Regions from separate parts of the Vibrio sp. D173a genome, predicted to be linked through region 2. Evidence: predicted binding sites of a transcription regulator. Region 2 holds the regulator's gene; each other region holds the start of a gene.

Region 1 (4,387 bases), on a different contig from region 2:
TAGTTTCCATGCTACTGCAGACTCAACTTGGTCACATGGACGCCATGTGCTCATGTTTGGAGTCAGACGTAGAGATGCCATTTGCTCAACTGGTTGGTGAGTTGGACCATCTTCGCCAAGACCGATAGAGTCGTGCGTGTAAACTTGGATGTTCTGAATCTTCATCAGAGCAGCCATACGCATAGCGTTACGTGCGTATTCCATGAACATTAGGAATGTTGCGCCGTAAGGAACAAAACCGCCGTGTAGCGCGATACCGTTCATGATCGCTGTCATACCGAATTCACGTACACCGTAGTGGATGTAGTTACCAGAGAAGTCGTTCGCTTCTAGAGACTTAGAACCAGACCACATGGTTAGGTTAGAAGGCGCTAGGTCAGCAGAGCCGCCCATAAATTCTGGAAGCATTTGACCAAACGCTTCTAATGCGTTTTGAGATGCTTTACGTGATGCGATGTTCGCTGGGTTTGCTTGAAGGTCAGCAATGATTTGGTTTGCTTTCTCTTCCCACTCAGCTGGAAGTTCGCCGTTTAGACGACGTTTAAGCTCTGCTGCTTCTGCTGGGTAAGCCGCTGCGTATGCTTCAAACTTAGCATTCCAAGCCGCTTCTTTTTCAGAACCTGCCGCTTTAGCATCCCACTCAGCGTATACGTCTGCAGGGATTTCAAATGCTGGGTGTTCCCAACCTAGGAATTCACGCGCTGCTGCGATTTCTTCCGCACCTAGTGGCGCACCGTGACAGTCGTGAGAACCAGCTTTGTTTGGAGAACCAAAACCGATGATAGTTTTAGTACAGATAAGTGTAGGGCGTGGATCTGCTTTTGCCGCTTCGATTGCTGCATTGATCGCTTCAGAATCGTGACCATCTACAGCAGGGATTACGTGCCAGCCGTAAGATTCAAAACGCTTAGGCGTGTCGTCAGAGAACCAGCCTTCAACGTGACCGTCGATAGAGATGCCGTTGTCATCCCAGAATGCGATAAGTTTGCCAAGGCCTAGTGTACCTGCAAGAGAACATGCCTCGTGAGAGATACCTTCCATCAGACAGCCATCACCCATGAACACGTAAGTGAAGTGGTCAACGATGTCGTGGCCTTCTTTGTTGAACTGAGCCGCAAGTGCTTTCTCAGCCATCGCCATACCAACAGCGTTAGTGATGCCTTGACCTAGAGGACCCGTTGTTGTCTCGATACCAGGTGCGTAGCCGTACTCTGGGTGACCAGGAGTCTTAGAGTGAAGCTGACGGAAGTTCTTAAGATCGTCGATAGACAGCTCGTAACCGCTCAGGTGCAGTAGAGAGTAAATCAGCATAGAGCCGTGGCCGTTAGACAGTACGAAACGGTCGCGGTCAGCCCACTCTGGGTTAGCTGGGTTGTGGTTTAGGTGAGAACGCCAAAGAACTTCAGCGATATCAGCCATACCCATAGGTGCGCCTGGGTGGCCAGAGTTAGCTTGTTGAACACCATCCATGCTAAGAGCACGGATTGCATTTGCGAGCTCTTTGTTTGAAAGAACGTTACGAGAAGACATGTCTGCTCCTGAGTGCATTAAGCGAATTGATAAAGGAATGTGGGCACATTAACCAAGAGTACTGGGTATAAAAGTGCGGGCAACATTCTCTCAAAGCCAAAATCCGACTGCAAACGTTTACTCACCATTTTTGAGGTTTTAACTCAATCTTTTCGCACTTAATGGACAATTTATTAAAAATTCACCCCATCAAAAGCAAACGATTGGGTAATAAGCTAGACAAATTCAAATAGAAAAAGAGCTTGTAATTCGACCGTGGGAAATTAAAATAGACGTCTAGATGTAGAAACACCTACAAACTGTATTGTATTTTTCGTGGCAAGCTTGCGTTAGTTAGCCATGAGTAAACCTTAAGATTGGAGCTATCATGGCTAAGCACCTGTTCACTTCTGAGTCGGTATCAGAAGGTCATCCAGATAAAATCGCAGACCAAATCTCTGACGCAGTTCTTGATGCAATTCTTGAGCAAGACCCAAAAGCACGTGTTGCTTGTGAGACTTACGTTAAAACCGGCATGGTTATGGTTGGTGGCGAAGTAACGACTTCTGCATGGGTTGATATCGAAGAAATCACTCGTGAAACTGTTCGTGAAATTGGTTACGTTCACTCTGATATGGGCTTTGATGCGAACTCGTGTGCGGTTCTAAACACCATCGGTAAGCAATCTCCAGACATCAACCAAGGTGTTGATAAAGCAGACCCTAAAGAGCAAGGTGCGGGCGACCAAGGCATCATGTTTGGTTACGCAACGAACGAAACTGAAATCCTAATGCCAGCTCCAATTACTTACTCTCACCGTCTTGTTCAAAAACAAGCTGAAGTTCGTAAGAGCGGTAAACTAGATTTCCTTCGCCCAGATGCGAAATCTCAAGTAACGTTCCAATACGACCAAGGTAAGATTGTCGGTATCGATGCTGTTGTTCTTTCAACTCAGCACTGCGATTCAGTAACAACACCTGACCTACGTGAAGCAGTAATGGAAGAGATCATCAAGCCAGTATTGCCTTCAGAGTGGATCACTAAAGACACGAACTTCTTCATCAACCCAACCGGTCGTTTTGTTATCGGTGGACCAATGGGTGACTGTGGTCTAACTGGTCGTAAAATCATCGTAGATACTTACGGCGGTGCAGCTCGTCACGGTGGCGGTGCATTCTCTGGTAAAGATCCATCGAAAGTAGACCGCTCAGCAGCTTACGCAGCACGTTATGTAGCGAAAAACATCGTAGCAGCTGGCATGGCTGACCGTTGTGAAATCCAACTTTCTTACGCAATCGGTGTTGCTGATCCAACGTCTATCATGGTTGAAACGTTTGGTACTGAGAAAGTATCACACGACATCATCATTGAAGCAGTTCGTCAATTCTTCGACCTACGTCCATACGGGCTACAAGAAATGCTTAACCTGCTGCAACCAATCTACAAGCAGACAGCAGCATACGGTCACTTCGGTCGCGAAGAATTCCCATGGGAAGCGACTGATAAAGCTGAACTTCTACGTGATTTCGCTGGCATCAAGTAATCGATCCACGCAAGAATCGATAAAGCCCTCGCCTCTGGCGGGGGCTTTTTGTTTCTCCCCTTCCTCTTCTCCCTTATTTGTTCTGTGAACAAAAATTCCGCAATTATTTGTAAATTGCCTCATCTCCGCCAATAGTTAACATAATGTTAAATCCACTTTTCGATGCATATAACGTAAAGAAATATGATGCAGGCTCACGTGGCTAAAAGAGTTATGAAAAACGTCAGCCGAACATCTTTTATGGCCTAGGTGCCACCGCGGGACTAAATCAAGGAGGAGTTATGCCTCGTACCGTGAATCCATCCGACTTCCAAAATAAACGAAAGGAAGTCCCAGATAACGAATACGCCAGAACCATTCCATGCAACACTGTGAATCTTTCTGCACCATTTCATTGGCTCGCACTGGGTCTGCATGACTTCGTTCGCATGCCAATTATTAGTGCCTTTTACGGCATCTGCTTCATGGCCGCTGCGATTGGTATCGTGCTTCTGGTTCAATGGCAAGGCACGCACCTTGTCGTAATGCCGAGCTTGATTGTTTACATGCTAATCGGTCCATTTCTAGCACTTGGCTTATATGACGCAAGCTGGGAAAGAGAGCGTGGGCACAAACCAAGCTTGTTCCACTCAATGAAAGCCATTGGGCGTAACTCGACCTCTCAATGGGCATTCGCCGTATTGCTCGCAGTGTGTATGATTTTCTGGATGCGAATTGCTGCACTGCTTCATGCTCTATACCCTTCTGTACAAGGTGCTCCGCTGACTGAATTCTTACCTTTCTTAGTTATTGGTTCACTCGTTGGTTTTGTCTTGGCTTGCGTGGTCTTCAGCATTTCTGCTTTCTCTATCCCGCTGATGATGGAGCGCCGCGTTGATATGATGACCGCCGTTTTCACCAGCTTTAACGCGGTAAAATCCAACATTCCAGCGATGATTGTATGGGCTGCGATTATTTGTGGCGGCATCTTAATCGGCTTTGCGACTTACGGTATTGGTATGCTCTTCACCATGCCAACCCTCGGGTACGGTACATGGCATGCTTACCACGCGACGATTAAGAAAAAACACACGCCCTAGAAAACTGATGCTATGATCCAGCCCTCGCAAACGCGGGGGCTTTTTTATTGGGTAAACGGGGTAAATCGTGGATATAGAACTGAGCTACAAAGCCAAACAGGTGATGGCAAATTGCATCGCGATGGCAGAACAAGCCTTCAAACGTTCTTTTCCAATCCCATCTCTGACTTTCAATGTACGTGGCAAAGCCGCTGGCAAAGCCTATTTGCAGCTGAATGAAATTCGCTTGAACCCAAAACTCTTTAAAGAAAACCCT
Region 2 (4,387 bases):
CTCAAGCCAGATTCCGTCTCTGAAATAAACTCCACCGGAGCGTGTTTCAATTGCTGATAAAAACCAAAGCAGTGATTCGCATTTTTCGTCACACCGGCACCGACGGCAGCCAGTAGTGAATAGCCTTCTTTCAGTTTGATTTCCGCTTCAACGGCCAACTCTTGCAGATAGGTTAATGCGCCGCCAGCAATCTCTGCGGTGTAGGCTAAACGTAAGGTCTGCTGATCTTCTTGTGCTTCGAATGCTAAAGGCTCCAATTGAGCACGTTTTAGCGCCTGCAGAACTTCTTTCTGCGCTCGCTCAAAATCGTGACCATGGATAAAAGACAGCTGCACCAATAGCACTTCATCAAGAGAGGTAATGATTTTTGCACCGCGGCCGGATGCCAATACACGTTCGATTCGTGTTGAGCCAGACTCTGGCTGGTAGCTGCATTTTAGGTTCAAATCCATCGCGCTTTGAGCCACAGGCTGAAGTGTACGACTGTGTAACACCGGCGCAGCAAGACGAGCCAGCTCACTCGCTTCATCCAAGCGCAATAGAGGGAGCAGGCAAGCATCCGATACCAAACGAGGATCTGCGCTGTAAACGCCAGCCACGTCACTCCAGATGGTCACCGAATTAACTTCAGCTAAAGCACCAATCACGGTTGCTGAGTAGTCTGAACCATTGCGTCCAAGCAATACTGTCTCACCCGCTTCGTTTTGCGCCATAAAGCCAGTAATAATGACGCGTTTATGGCTGTGTTGAGCCAACGCTTCTTTAATCAATACATATGAACGAGCACGATCAACCTCTGGCTGTGTGCCAGCTTCCGCACGCAGAAAGACACGTGAATCTTGCGCTACTGCTGGCAGATCCTGCTGTGATAACAGCGCAGCCAGTAAGCGTGAGGACCATACTTCGCCATGACCTAAAACCGCCGCTTTTTGTGTTTCGGTTAGTGGCGCTGTTAACTCTGCCAAGGTACTGAATTCATCTTGAAGAGAAGCAAGCAGTTGCGCTTGAACTTCACCTTCTAGTAAAGCTTCTACCAATTCAGTTTGGAACTGTCGCAAGCTCTGCAAGGCTTCATGGGCAATGCGGCCATCTTTATCTAAGCCTTCTAAAAACTCGATCAAGCGGTTGGTGGTTTTCCCTGCCGCAGAGACCACCACCAAGTCATTTTCTGCCGAATACTCTTTAAGAATAGTTACCACGCGCTGGTAGCACTCGGGGTTCGCTAAGCTGCTGCCGCCAAATTTATGCAGCTGACGTTGTACACTCATGACCTTCCTCTCCCAATTACTGTGCTGCTTTCGCGAATGCTTGCTCAAGATCGGCAATCAGATCTTGCGCATCTTCTAAGCCAACAGATAAACGCAGTAACTGTTGAGAGACACCTGCTTCAGCCAGTGCTTCTTCACCCATAGCACGATGCGTCATTGAAGCGGGGTGGCAAATCAAGCTTTCTACGCCACCTAGCGATTCTGCAAGAGAAAAGAGTTCAAGTTCTTTAACAAACACTTTTAGCTGATCAAATGAGCCAGCAAACTCAAAGCTCAGCATAGAACCAAAGCCCGACTGTTGCTTCTTCGCGATGTCATGACCTGGATGCTCTGGCAAACTTGGATGATAGATCTTCGCCACCAAAGATTGCGTTTGCAAATACGCTAACACTTGCTGAGAGCTTTCTTCGTGAACTCGCATTCGTGCACCCAACGTACGAATTCCTCGAAGTGTCATGAAGCTGTCGAATGGCGTACCCGTTGCACCAATGCAGTTACCCCACCATGCCAGTTCTTCAGCATGCTCTTCAGTCTTGGTGATCACCACGCCACCAATTACATCTGAGTGACCATTAATGTATTTCGTCGTTGAGTGGATAACAAAATCCGCACCTAGCTCCAAAGGCTTTTGGTACACAGGTGTCAAAAAGGTATTGTCCACGGCAACCAGTGCGCCGACTTGTTTTGCCTTTTCACACACAGCGGCAATATCGACCACGCGCACAAGCGGGTTAGACGGTGTTTCTAGCAAGATAAGCTTTGGCTTTTTCGCAATCGCCGCATCCAAAGCTTGCTGATCCGACTGATCGACAAACTGCACTTTAAAATCACCCTTGTTCGCACGAGTATTGAAAAGACGATAAGTACCGCCGTAACAATCGTGTGGTGCAACAATTAAGTCATCAGGACCAAGAAATGCCGATACCCAAAGGTTTAGCGCTGATGTACCGCAGTTAGTGACAACCGCACCTTTGCCTGATTCAAGCTCATACAACGCTTGCTCGAGCAAACCTCGGTTAGGGTTACCAGAACGGGTGTAATCATATTGTGGGACTTCACCAAACGCTGGGAAGCCATAGTTAGTCGAAAGGTAGATTGGTGGTACAACAGCGTGGTATTGACTGTCTGACTCGATACCAGTGCGTACAGCAATGGTTGCAGGCTTACGGGTGCTCATGAGTGTATCCTTTCACGGGTGGTGACATCTAAATGGGAATGCGCTATATCTAGCTTGTATTGTTCAATTGATTAATACGCTTCCCTAACTATTAACCTCACTTTACTTGTCTAAAAATAAGACGTCAACACTTCTAGACGTCTATATGTCTTTGCTTATGGCGGTAAATGCAGCTAAAATCAGCACCTATATTTATTTTTCTAACTTATTACATTAATGAAGGTGCGCAATGGCTGACTGGAATGGCGAATACATTAGCCCGTATGCTGAGCACGGTAAAAAAAGCGAACAAGTAAAAAAGATTACCGTCTCTATCCCGCTAAAAGTTTTAAAAGTGCTGACTGATGAGCGAACTCGCCGCCAGATCAACAACTTACGCCATGCGACTAACAGTGAACTACTATGTGAAGCGTTCCTACACGCTTACACAGGTCAACCACTGCCAACTGACGAAGACCTTCGTAAAGACCGTCCAGATGATATTCCTACAGAAGCAAAAGCGCTGATGACGGCAATGGGCATCGAATTCGAAGCGTTTGACGAAGAATAATTGCTTACAAATTCGTCAACATTGTAAAGCTGCACCGGGGGTAGCTTCGACCAAACTAAAAAGGGACGCCATCGCGTCCCTTTTTGTTTGTCGTCAGAAAAGACTCTGGCTTACTCAGCCATGTAGTTTTCTGGCATTTCAATACGTGCCACACCTGAATCAACAGCAGCTTGAGCAACCGCTTTTGCGACACGTGGTAGTAGACGTGGGTCCATTGGTTTTGGAATGATGTAGTCAGAGCCAAACTCTAGCTTATCTACGCCAGCCGCTTTCAATACCGCTTCTGGTACTGGCTCTTTCGCTAGTTCACGAATCGCATCAACTGCCGCTAGCTTCATCTCATCGTTGATTTCACTTGCACGAACATCCAATGCACCACGGAAGATGAATGGGAAACACAATACGTTGTTTACTTGGTTCGGGTAATCACTACGACCTGTACCCATGATCAAGTCATCACGCACTTCATGAGCCAGTTCAGGTTTGATTTCTGGATCTGGGTTTGAACATGCGAACACAACTGGCTTATCAGCCATTAGCTTCAATGCTTCTGCAGGAAGCAGATTTGGACCCGATACGCCCAAGAACAAATCCGCACCTTCAATCACATCTTCCAGCGTACGCTTATCTGTGTTGTTTGCGAATAGTTGTTTGTATTCGTTTAGGTCGTCACGACGTGTATGGATCACCCCTTTACGATCCAGCATGTAGATCTTCTCACGCATTGCGCCACATTTGATCAACAGCTCCATACATGCCACGGCCGCAGCTCCAGCACCAAGACAAACGATGGTTGATTCTTCTAGCTTCTTACCTTGCAGCTCGATTGCGTTCAACATACCCGCAGCGGTTACGATTGCTGTACCGTGTTGGTCATCGTGGAATACAGGTACGTCACAACGTTCGATAAGACGTTTTTCAATCTCAAAACAATCTGGTGCCTTGATATCTTCTAGGTTAATACCACCGAAAGTGTCAGCAATGTTAGCTACTGTGTCGACAAATTCGTCGATCGTGCGGTGTTTTACTTCGATATCAATTGAATCTAGACCAGCAAAGCGTTTGAACAACAGCGCTTTACCTTCCATTACTGGTTTAGATGCTAGTGGCCCAAGGTTACCAAGACCAAGAATCGCCGTGCCGTTAGAAATAACCGCAACCATGTTGCCTTTCGCCGTGTACTTGTACACGTTATCAGCGTTCTGCGCGATTTCACGTACAGGCTCTGCAACACCAGGGCTGTATGCCAATGCAAGATCATTTGCTGTCTCTGCTGGCTTAGTCAGTTCTACTGCAATTTTTCCTGGGGTTGGGTACGCATGGTAATCCAATGCTTGTTGGCGGCGTTCTTCTTCTGGGGTGACTTCTTGGCGATTGTCTTCAGACATGGAT
Region 3 (4,387 bases), on a different contig from region 2:
ATCACCTCACACACGATAGCTATAGATAAAGCAACCAGTGGAGGCATAGAAACAAGCATTTTGAACATAAGGCAATCAACGCTCAATTAACCTGAACTCGATGACATATCGAATCTCTGAGGGCCGCATTATAATCAAAATCCGCTAGTGCGCTATAAAAAGTGATGCAACTCACATTTACGCCAGCGTAATAATCGTGATTAAAGGTCAGTCTCTTCCAAGTTAATCACACAGGCAGACGTATCCGTTCGAGCTGCTAACAAAGATTCTGGATCCGCATAAACGATATTATTCAGCCCCAACTTTTGCATGTCATCAATGTGGTACATCCAAGCCGCTTTGCTCGTATCGCATCCAGCCTTTTGCAACTTCTCGCGCTTATTTAGGTGCCCAAACATGGTGATCTTTGGATTCACAGCGACCAAGGCAAAAAACGCATCTTCATGTTGTCGCCATAAGGTCAGTGACTGCTGCCATTGTTCAAGTTCTTCTTGGTCGAAGCCATCAGTGTCCCATTCATCTTTCAGCGCACCGCCGAACCACAACACTTCTGAACCTTTCATCACCAAAGTACTTGGCGCAGCAGTAAGCACATAATTAGCACAAGCAGACGCACACGTGCCATTAACAATGAGATGAACTTGATTATTGTAAAGCCATCGACCAAGCTCCATGGCTGGTCGGTATTCGCCAGAATCACTGTCTATCATCAGTGCAACAACACCGTCCGGCTGAACATTAGCAAGCTCTATGGCTTCTCTAACCTTTTCTGTACTTATCTCTCCATTGAAGTAAAGTGTTCTACCTTCCATGTAAATATCATCTGACAGGCTGCACGCGACTAACCCTAAAAGCGTGATCGCGCTGAGACACTTTCTCATATCGCTCTCCATGATCTTGATTCCAAAACTCGACACTGAACTTCAAATGAGTATTGAACAAGTTGAATAAAAGCGAGACAAAAAGTGGCACATTTTTGATCAACGCCAAGATATGCACTCAGGCGCTCATAGGGTATTTAAATTGCGCTAAAAGAGAGAAACGATGATTTAAAAATCTAACTGTGATGACTGCCAAACCATAATGGTAGTTTGAATGCCGTTATGTAGAGCGTGATGTAAAGGGCGAAAGCCATATTTCCAATATAAAGCTTCATTATGTTGTTCGCATTGTAGGAACAGTTTGGGAATACCAAGCTGAGCAACATGGTTTTGAGCACGGGCCACTAGCGCCGCAGCATAGCCTTTACCCCGAGCTGAATCCTCTACATATACACCACCTAACCAATGTTCGTATTCTGGGAAGTCGATGTTCTCTCTGATCTTAAGTTCTGCGGTCGCGACAAGCTTATTGTTTTCATCATGAACAACAAATGCGAGTGGAAATTCGTGTCGGCTGTTGGCCTTAAGCAAGACTTTTTCATGAACTTGAGCGGGCGTAACACCAGGGACGGTATAAGCCCACTCTTCAAAGTACCAACGTGCAATGACGTAAGACTCATCTGGAAAATCTGCAAGAAAGTGAATTTGGAAGGTTTGCTCTGTCACTAGTAGCCCCCATCCACGCTATCAACAACACTGGCCTCACCTGCTACATCAGAACTGGGCTGGCTAAAACGATGCTGCTGCGCAAGCTCGAAGTAGATGTGCATATCGATCGGCTCTGGAGTGTTAAGCAGCATTTTACCTACCTCTCTCTGGAAATAGCCGTAATTGCCTAACTCTTCGGTTAAACCTAACTGCTCATAACTCGCCAAGCTCGTAAACATGCCGTAAGCGTATTGATAACGCGCCTTGTCTTTCAGTTTATCGTGACCAAGTTCAGTCAACGCTTTGTCTACTTCATCCGGTAGGTAAACGTCTTTATCACCAAACTCTCTAAGTAACACGATAGGCACCTGATGTGCGATGCTCTGAATGGTCTCTTTTCTTTTAAACATGCCAAACATAATGTCCTCCACTGACGGTAATGAGCCAAACAACGCACTAACAGACGTGCTGGCGAGCCGATGAGTCTCTTTATTAGTATTTGGGCTCAAAATTTATACTAACTCGATCTCATAATCGTCTTCAAACGCTACCATATCCGTTACACAAAAATGTACTCAGAAATCTTGCCGTAATCACATCCTGCTGATTGGGTTTTCCATGCAACCAGAAAAGTATCGGCTCACGCTGCCGTGTTGTTAACTGGACCATTCACTTCGGTAAATGCTCGCTCGGGTAATTACACACATAAAAAAAGCCCAGCATAATGCTGGGCTTTTTTAGGTCCACGTCAACAAGATGATTTTTAACTGCATCAACAAGGATAGTTGGTTATATTATTTTTAATATCCTTGCCACCATCTTTAATAAACCTTACCACTAACAACTGACGAGTTAATGAATGATGCATACGGTACTTAATATAACTTTATTCTAATATTAATTATTCAATCGGTTCGGCAATATACATGACTTATGAAACTCTCATAAATCTTAATTTTAATAAGGTTAATAGAGTTCACTGATATGATTTAAAGATTACAGGCCCAATAAAACAACATGCTGTAATACTCTAAAGACAACATCATACAAATCCATACAAACCAAAATTAAAACAATACCTTAACCACAAACGAAGAAACGATTACCTAGGACTTCCACTTGAAAGCACAACGAAATCACCACCCTCGTTTAATGGTGCATGAACTCTAATTTATAAAACTTATTATTTCAATAGAACTCAGTTAATTAACTCAATTAAATATGTTTTAAAAAACACGGCACTCCATAAAAGTGAAATAAAACTGTAACAAATCTTTACAATGAAAAATATCAGATTAACTCTTGGAATATAAGTACAATTACGAAGATAAAAAATATATTTATAATTATTAAAAATCAGCGCTCTTTTCATGATTTCCTAATAAAAGAGATGAGGACAATAAAATATCTATAAGTGTTATATTTTGTTGACTGGCTATATGTTCAAAATATTAAAACTTTAGATGTGCTAGCCATTTGGAAAGAAATCGAGTTCAAAGTCACATTTCGTATCGACATCCGTAGGCAATTGGGGTAGCTTTAGATGTATAGACGTCTAAAAAGTAAAGCTTAGGGAGAGAAAGCCGTGCCAATTAGAATTCCAGATCAGTTACCCGCTAGCGATGTATTAAGGACAGAGAACATCTTTGTGATGAGCGAAAGTCGAGCGGCAAGTCAGGAAATCCGTCCATTGCGAGTGCTTATTCTCAATTTGATGCCAAAGAAGATTGAGACAGAAACTCAGTTTCTGCGCCTACTTTCTAACAGCCCTCTTCAAGTGAATGTGGAGCTGCTACGAATCGATAACCGACCAAGTAAGAATACGCCAACAGAGCACCTAGATACGTTTTATCGTCAGTTTGAGATGGTGAAAGGTAAAAACTTCGATGGACTCATTATTACAGGTGCGCCATTGGGTTTGGTTCAGTTTGAAGATGTGATTTATTGGGATCACTTAAAAACCATTATGGAGTGGGCAAAACATCACGTCACTTCAACACTGTACGTGTGCTGGGCGGCACAAGCGGGGTTGAAGCTGCTGTATAACTTGCCAAAGAAAACACGTAAAGAGAAGCTATCGGGGGTCTACCATCACAAGATCCATCATCAATACCACCCTCTTTTGCGTGGCTTTGATGATACCTTCCTAGCACCACACTCACGTTACGCTGATTTTTCGCCTGAGTTTTTAGAAGAACACACTGACCTTGATATCCTCGCGACTTCTGATGTTGCTGGTACCTACCTGGCAACAACAAAAGACAAAAGGAATGTGTTTGTTACTGGTCACCCGGAATACGACTCACACACATTACACAACGAGTATATTCGTGACCTAGGTGAAGGTATGGAGCCAGCAATTCCAATCAACTATTACCCAAATAACAATCCGGATAACCCACCATGCGCAAGTTGGCGAAGTCATGGACACCTGCTGTTTTCTAACTGGCTTAACTACTGTGTTTACCAACAAACGCCGTATGACCTGGATCATTTCAGCGAGGATGCGTTCACAAAAGACGACTAACTCCCTGATTTTAGAGTGTGAACTAAGCCGCCAACTGGCGGCTTTTTTACGTCAGTTTGCCAACCTGATCGCATAGTGTTTTATCCTCGTTAGGCTTTTGCATCGGAATTCATATCATGCTTTGTGAATCAGGGATGTGGTGCATGGATATGAAGTTTGGAAAACTCAGTACGTTGGTATTAGCAAGTCAATTAGGCTTGGTGGGGTGTGTAACCGTTAATGAAGAAGGCAACAGCCCTGTCGTCAAAGCAGATCCTGTCTCAATGGCAGAGTCTCGAATCGCTCTAGGCTTAGGTTACTTGGAAAGCGGTAGCATGATCAGAGCGCACGA
Region 4 (4,387 bases), on a different contig from region 2:
TTTTCAGTATGCTCTGGGCACGCAGGATAGCCTGGAGCAGGTCGAATACCCTGGTATTTCTCACGAATCAGTTCTTCATTCGACAGATCTTCATCCGCAGCGTAACCCCAAATCTCTTTGCGCACACGCTCATGTAGATACTCAGCAAATGCCTCCGCCAGACGGTCCGCTACCGCTTGAATCATGATGGCATTGTAATCATCACCTTGCGCTTTGTATTCGTCAGCAAGTTCGCGTTCACCGATACCGCCGGTTACAGCAAAAGCACCAACCCAATCGAGCTTACCAGACTCTTTCGGGGCAATATAATCAGACAGACAGTAGTTGAAGCCTTTTGGTTTCTCTGTTTGTTGGCGCAAGTTATGAAGCACTTTCGCCACTTCTGTACGCGATTCGTCGGTGTAGACTTCGATATCATCACCCACGCTTGCTGCAGGGAACAGACCACACATACCGCGCGCTTTGAGTAAGCCCTCACGTTCAACACGATCCAATAACTCGTTAGCATCTTTGTACAGGCGTTGAGCCTCTTCACCCACTTCTTCATGATCAAAGATTGTTGGATACTTGCCAACTAACGACCAAGTCATAAAGAAAGGCGTCCAGTCGATGTACTTACGCAAAGTAGACACTTCAAAGTCATCAAAAATATGGATACCCGGCTTCGCAGGAGCAGGGGGTGTGTACTTATCCCAATCAATCGCGACTTTGTTCGCTCGTGCTTCTTCTAAAGTAACAGGCTTAGTGCGCGGCTTCTTACGGTTATGCTGATCACGCACGCGTTCATAGTCCGCATCCAGTTTTTCAACAAAGCCAGGACGAAGTTCGTCTGAAAGTAATGAAGTACATACACCGACCGCACGAGAAGCGTTATTGACGTAAACCACAGGATGTTTGTAGTTCTGCTCAATCTTAACTGCCGTATGCGCTTTGGATGTTGTTGCACCACCAATCAGAAGTGGAAGATCGAAATCAAGACGCTCCATTTCTTTCGCTACATGCACCATTTCATCGAGGGACGGAGTGATCAAACCAGAAAGACCAATAATGTCGACGTTTTCTTCTTTGGCTACCTTGAGGATCTTCTCACATGGGACCATGACGCCAAGATCGATGATCTCGTAGTTGTTACATTGCAGAACCACGCCAACAATGTTCTTACCGATATCGTGCACGTCACCTTTTACCGTAGCCAGTAAGATCTTACCGTTGGAAGACCCCGCTTGCTTCTCTTTATTAATGAAAGGCTCTAAGTGCGCTACGGCCTGCTTCATAACACGCGCAGATTTCACTACCTGAGGAAGGAACATCTTACCTTCACCAAATAAGTCACCCACCACGTTCATGCCGTCCATCAATGGACCTTCAATTACTTCAAGTGGCTTAGAGGCATTGAGGCGAGCTTCTTCGGTATCTTCGACAATGAACTCCGTAATGCCTTTAACCAGCGCATGCTCTAGACGTTTTTCTACCGTCCAAGTACGCCACTCTAGTGCAGAAGCATCTTCTTCTTTGCCGACACCCTTTCCGGCGTATTCTGCCGCGATATCAAGTAGTCGCTCGGTCGAATCATCACGGCGGTTAAGAACCACGTCTTCTACCGCCTCACACAGCTTATCAGGAACGTTATCGTAAATTTCTAACTGACCCGCGTTCACGATGCCCATGTCCATACCATTTTTAAAACAGTGGTATAGAAACACCGCGTGAATAGCTTCACGAACGTAGTTATTGCCGCGGAATGAGAAGGAAACGTTCGAGACACCACCGGAGATCATCGCGTGAGGCAAGTCGCGCTTAATGTCTGCAACCGCTTCGATGAAATCCACAGCGTAGTTGTTGTGCTCTTCGATACCCGTCGCAACTGCAAAGATGTTCGGGTCAAAGATGATGTCTTCTGGTGGGAAGCCGACTTCATCAACCAAGATACGGTAAGCGTTGGTACAGATTTCGAGCTTACGTTCACGTGTTTCTGCCTGACCAACTTCGTCGAACGCCATAACGATAACTGCAGCACCATAGCGACGAATCAGTTTTGCTTGCTCAACAAACTTCTCTTTACCTTCTTTCAAAGAGATGGAGTTTACGATGCCCTTGCCTTGAATACACTTCAGGCCCGCCTCAATAACCTCCCATTTAGAAGAGTCGACCATGATAGGCACTTTGGAGATCTCTGGCTCAGAGGCACATAGGTTGAGGAAGCGAACCATACAGGCTTCTGCATCCAACATGCCTTCATCCATGTTGATGTCGATGATCTGAGCGCCGTTCTCAACTTGCTGACGGGCGACCTCTAGCGCTTCATCGTAGAGCTCTTCTTTGATCAGACGCTTAAATCGAGCAGAACCAGTTACGTTAGTGCGCTCACCCACGTTGATAAACAACGTCTCTTTTTCAATCGTAAGAGGCTCAAGACCGGATAAACGACACGCAACCGTAAGCTCAGGCAGATCACGAGGTTTCACGCCTTCAACTGCCATTGCCATATGGCGAATATGCTCTGGCGTGGTACCACAACAACCACCAATTAGGTTGAGGAAACCACTCTCCGCCCACTCTTTAACGTGTTCCGCCATATCTTCAGGTGAAAGGTCATACTCACCAAACGCATTCGGTAGACCCGCATTTGGGTGAGTAGAAACAAAAGATTCAGAAATACGAGAAAGCTCTTCTACGTATGGGCGTAGTTCGTCAGGACCTAGCGCACAATTCAAACCAAATGAAATCGGATTAACATGACGAAGAGAGTTATAGAAGGCTTCCGTTGTTTGACCAGAAAGCGTACGTCCAGAAGCATCGGTAATGGTACCGGAGATCATCACTGGTAACTCGATACCTAGTTCTTCGAAAACACTATCAACCGCGAAGGCACAAGCTTTAGCGTTAAGCGTATCGAAGATGGTCTCGATCAGAATAAGATCAGAACCACCTTTTATCAGCGCTCGAGTGGATTCTGAATAAGCTTCAACAAGTTCATCGAAGCTGACGTTACGATAGCCCGGATCGTTTACATCAGGGGAGATAGAACAAGTACGGTTTGTTGGACCAAGCACACCCGCGACATAACGTGGACGCTCTGGCGTTTTTGCAGTCCACTCATCAGCGGCTTCACGCGCAAGCTTTGCAGCGGCATAGTTGATTTCCTCACTCAGGCTTTCCATCTCATAGTCAGCCATCGCGATCGTCGTCGCGTTAAAGGTGTTGGTCTCAAGAATATCAGCGCCAGCTTCTAAGTAAGCGCTGTGAATTTCCTTAATCAATTGAGGCTGAGTGAGCACCAATAAATCGTTGTTGCCTTTTAGATCACAATGCCAATCCGCAAAGCGCTCTCCTCGATAGTCTTGCTCTTCAAGTTTGTATCCCTGAATCATGGTGCCCATACCACCATCGATCAGCAAGATACGTTGCTTTAATTGAGCTTCAATCTGTTGTCTTACATTACTTCCCACAGTACAGCCTCATTCCTTTAGTTATCTCTCCATCCTATCACACAAATTAAAGGAGTCTAGACGTCTAAAATGCGAATTACTGATTATTTTGCCTCCGTCGAGTGACAAAATAATCTCGAAAAAATGTTTGCTATTTAGTCAACATCGTCCGAGAATTCCATTCATAAAATGTTACAAATAGAGAGCTCTATGTCGGTCTATCATACTTTATGTTTTCTATCTGCAGCCGCAATGGTTATTGCCTTTGTAAACAGTAAGATAGGAAAGATGCAAACCACCATCGCAATCACTGCCGGTTCGATGATTCTTTCACTCCTCATTCTAATCGCAGGCCAAAATGATTGGTTTCATCTCACCGAGATAGCAACCGAAACTGTGACCAGCATTAATTTTGAAGACTTTCTTCTCAAAGGCATCCTTGGATTCCTACTTTTTGCCGGTGGCTTGGGGATCAAGCTTCCTAACCTCAAAGACCAAAAGTGGGAAATCACTGTACTCGCTTTAGGCGCAACCCTCTTCTCAACCTTCTTCATTGGTTTTGTGCTTTACGGCTTCTGCCAAGTTATCGGTATTCAATTCGATCTTGTTTACTGCTTACTCTTCGGTGCGCTTATCTCTCCTACCGACCCGATTGCAGTTCTCGCCATTGTCAAAAAGCTTAATGCCCCAAGACGTATCTCGACACAGATAGAAGGTGAATCTCTGTTTAACGACGGATTTGGCCTCGTGATCTTCGTGACACTCTTCACCATCGCGTTCGGTACCGAAGCACCAACAGTAGGCAGCGTTACACATCTGTTTATTCAAGAAGCTATCGGAGGCATTGTTTACGGCTTCGTATTGGGTTTGATTTTCCACTACCTAATCAGCGCAACTGATGACCACTCAATGGAACTACTGCTTACTATTGGTGTTCCTACGGCTGGTTACGCATTTGC

What was found. The regulator MetJ, encoded in region 2, represses methionine synthesis genes. The targets are predictions, from matches to a motif close to TTAGACNTNTANANGTCTAA.
Region 1: the regulator MetJ is predicted to act here: its motif matches at 1,799-1,818, upstream of metK (methionine adenosyltransferase).
Region 3: the regulator MetJ is predicted to act here: its motif matches at 3,069-3,088, upstream of metA (homoserine O-succinyltransferase).
Region 4: the regulator MetJ is predicted to act here: its motif matches at 3,498-3,517, upstream of metH (methionine synthase).

What each region holds. Positions count from the first base shown of each region.
Region 1 is NZ_JAHGAH010000075.1:534-4,920, forward strand. It holds gene tkt (transketolase) at 1-1,530, opposite strand, end outside; gene metK (methionine adenosyltransferase) at 1,898-3,052, shown strand; gene KIV40_RS08805 (DUF2189 domain-containing protein) at 3,334-4,131, shown strand; gene KIV40_RS08810 (SprT family zinc-dependent metalloprotease) at 4,199-4,387, shown strand, end outside.
Region 2 is NZ_JAHGAH010000324.1:1,386-5,772, reverse strand. It holds gene KIV40_RS25185 (bifunctional aspartate kinase/homoserine dehydrogenase II) at 1-1,268, opposite strand, end outside; gene KIV40_RS25180 (O-succinylhomoserine (thiol)-lyase) at 1,285-2,445, opposite strand; gene metJ (met regulon transcriptional regulator MetJ) at 2,675-2,995, shown strand; gene KIV40_RS25170 (malic enzyme-like NAD(P)-binding protein) at 3,106-4,383, opposite strand.
Region 3 is NZ_JAHGAH010000022.1:242-4,628, reverse strand. It holds gene KIV40_RS03490 (multidrug efflux SMR transporter) at 1-47, opposite strand, end outside; gene KIV40_RS35580 (hypothetical protein) at 254-403, shown strand; gene KIV40_RS03480 (GNAT family N-acetyltransferase) at 1,050-1,547, opposite strand; gene KIV40_RS03475 (hypothetical protein) at 1,547-1,948, opposite strand; gene metA (homoserine O-succinyltransferase) at 3,115-4,056, shown strand; partial or broken gene KIV40_RS03465 (type IV pilus biogenesis/stability protein PilW) at 4,206-4,387, shown strand, end outside.
Region 4 is NZ_JAHGAH010000128.1:67,134-71,520, forward strand. It holds gene metH (methionine synthase) at 1-3,449, opposite strand, end outside; gene KIV40_RS14325 (sodium:proton antiporter) at 3,639-4,387, shown strand, end outside.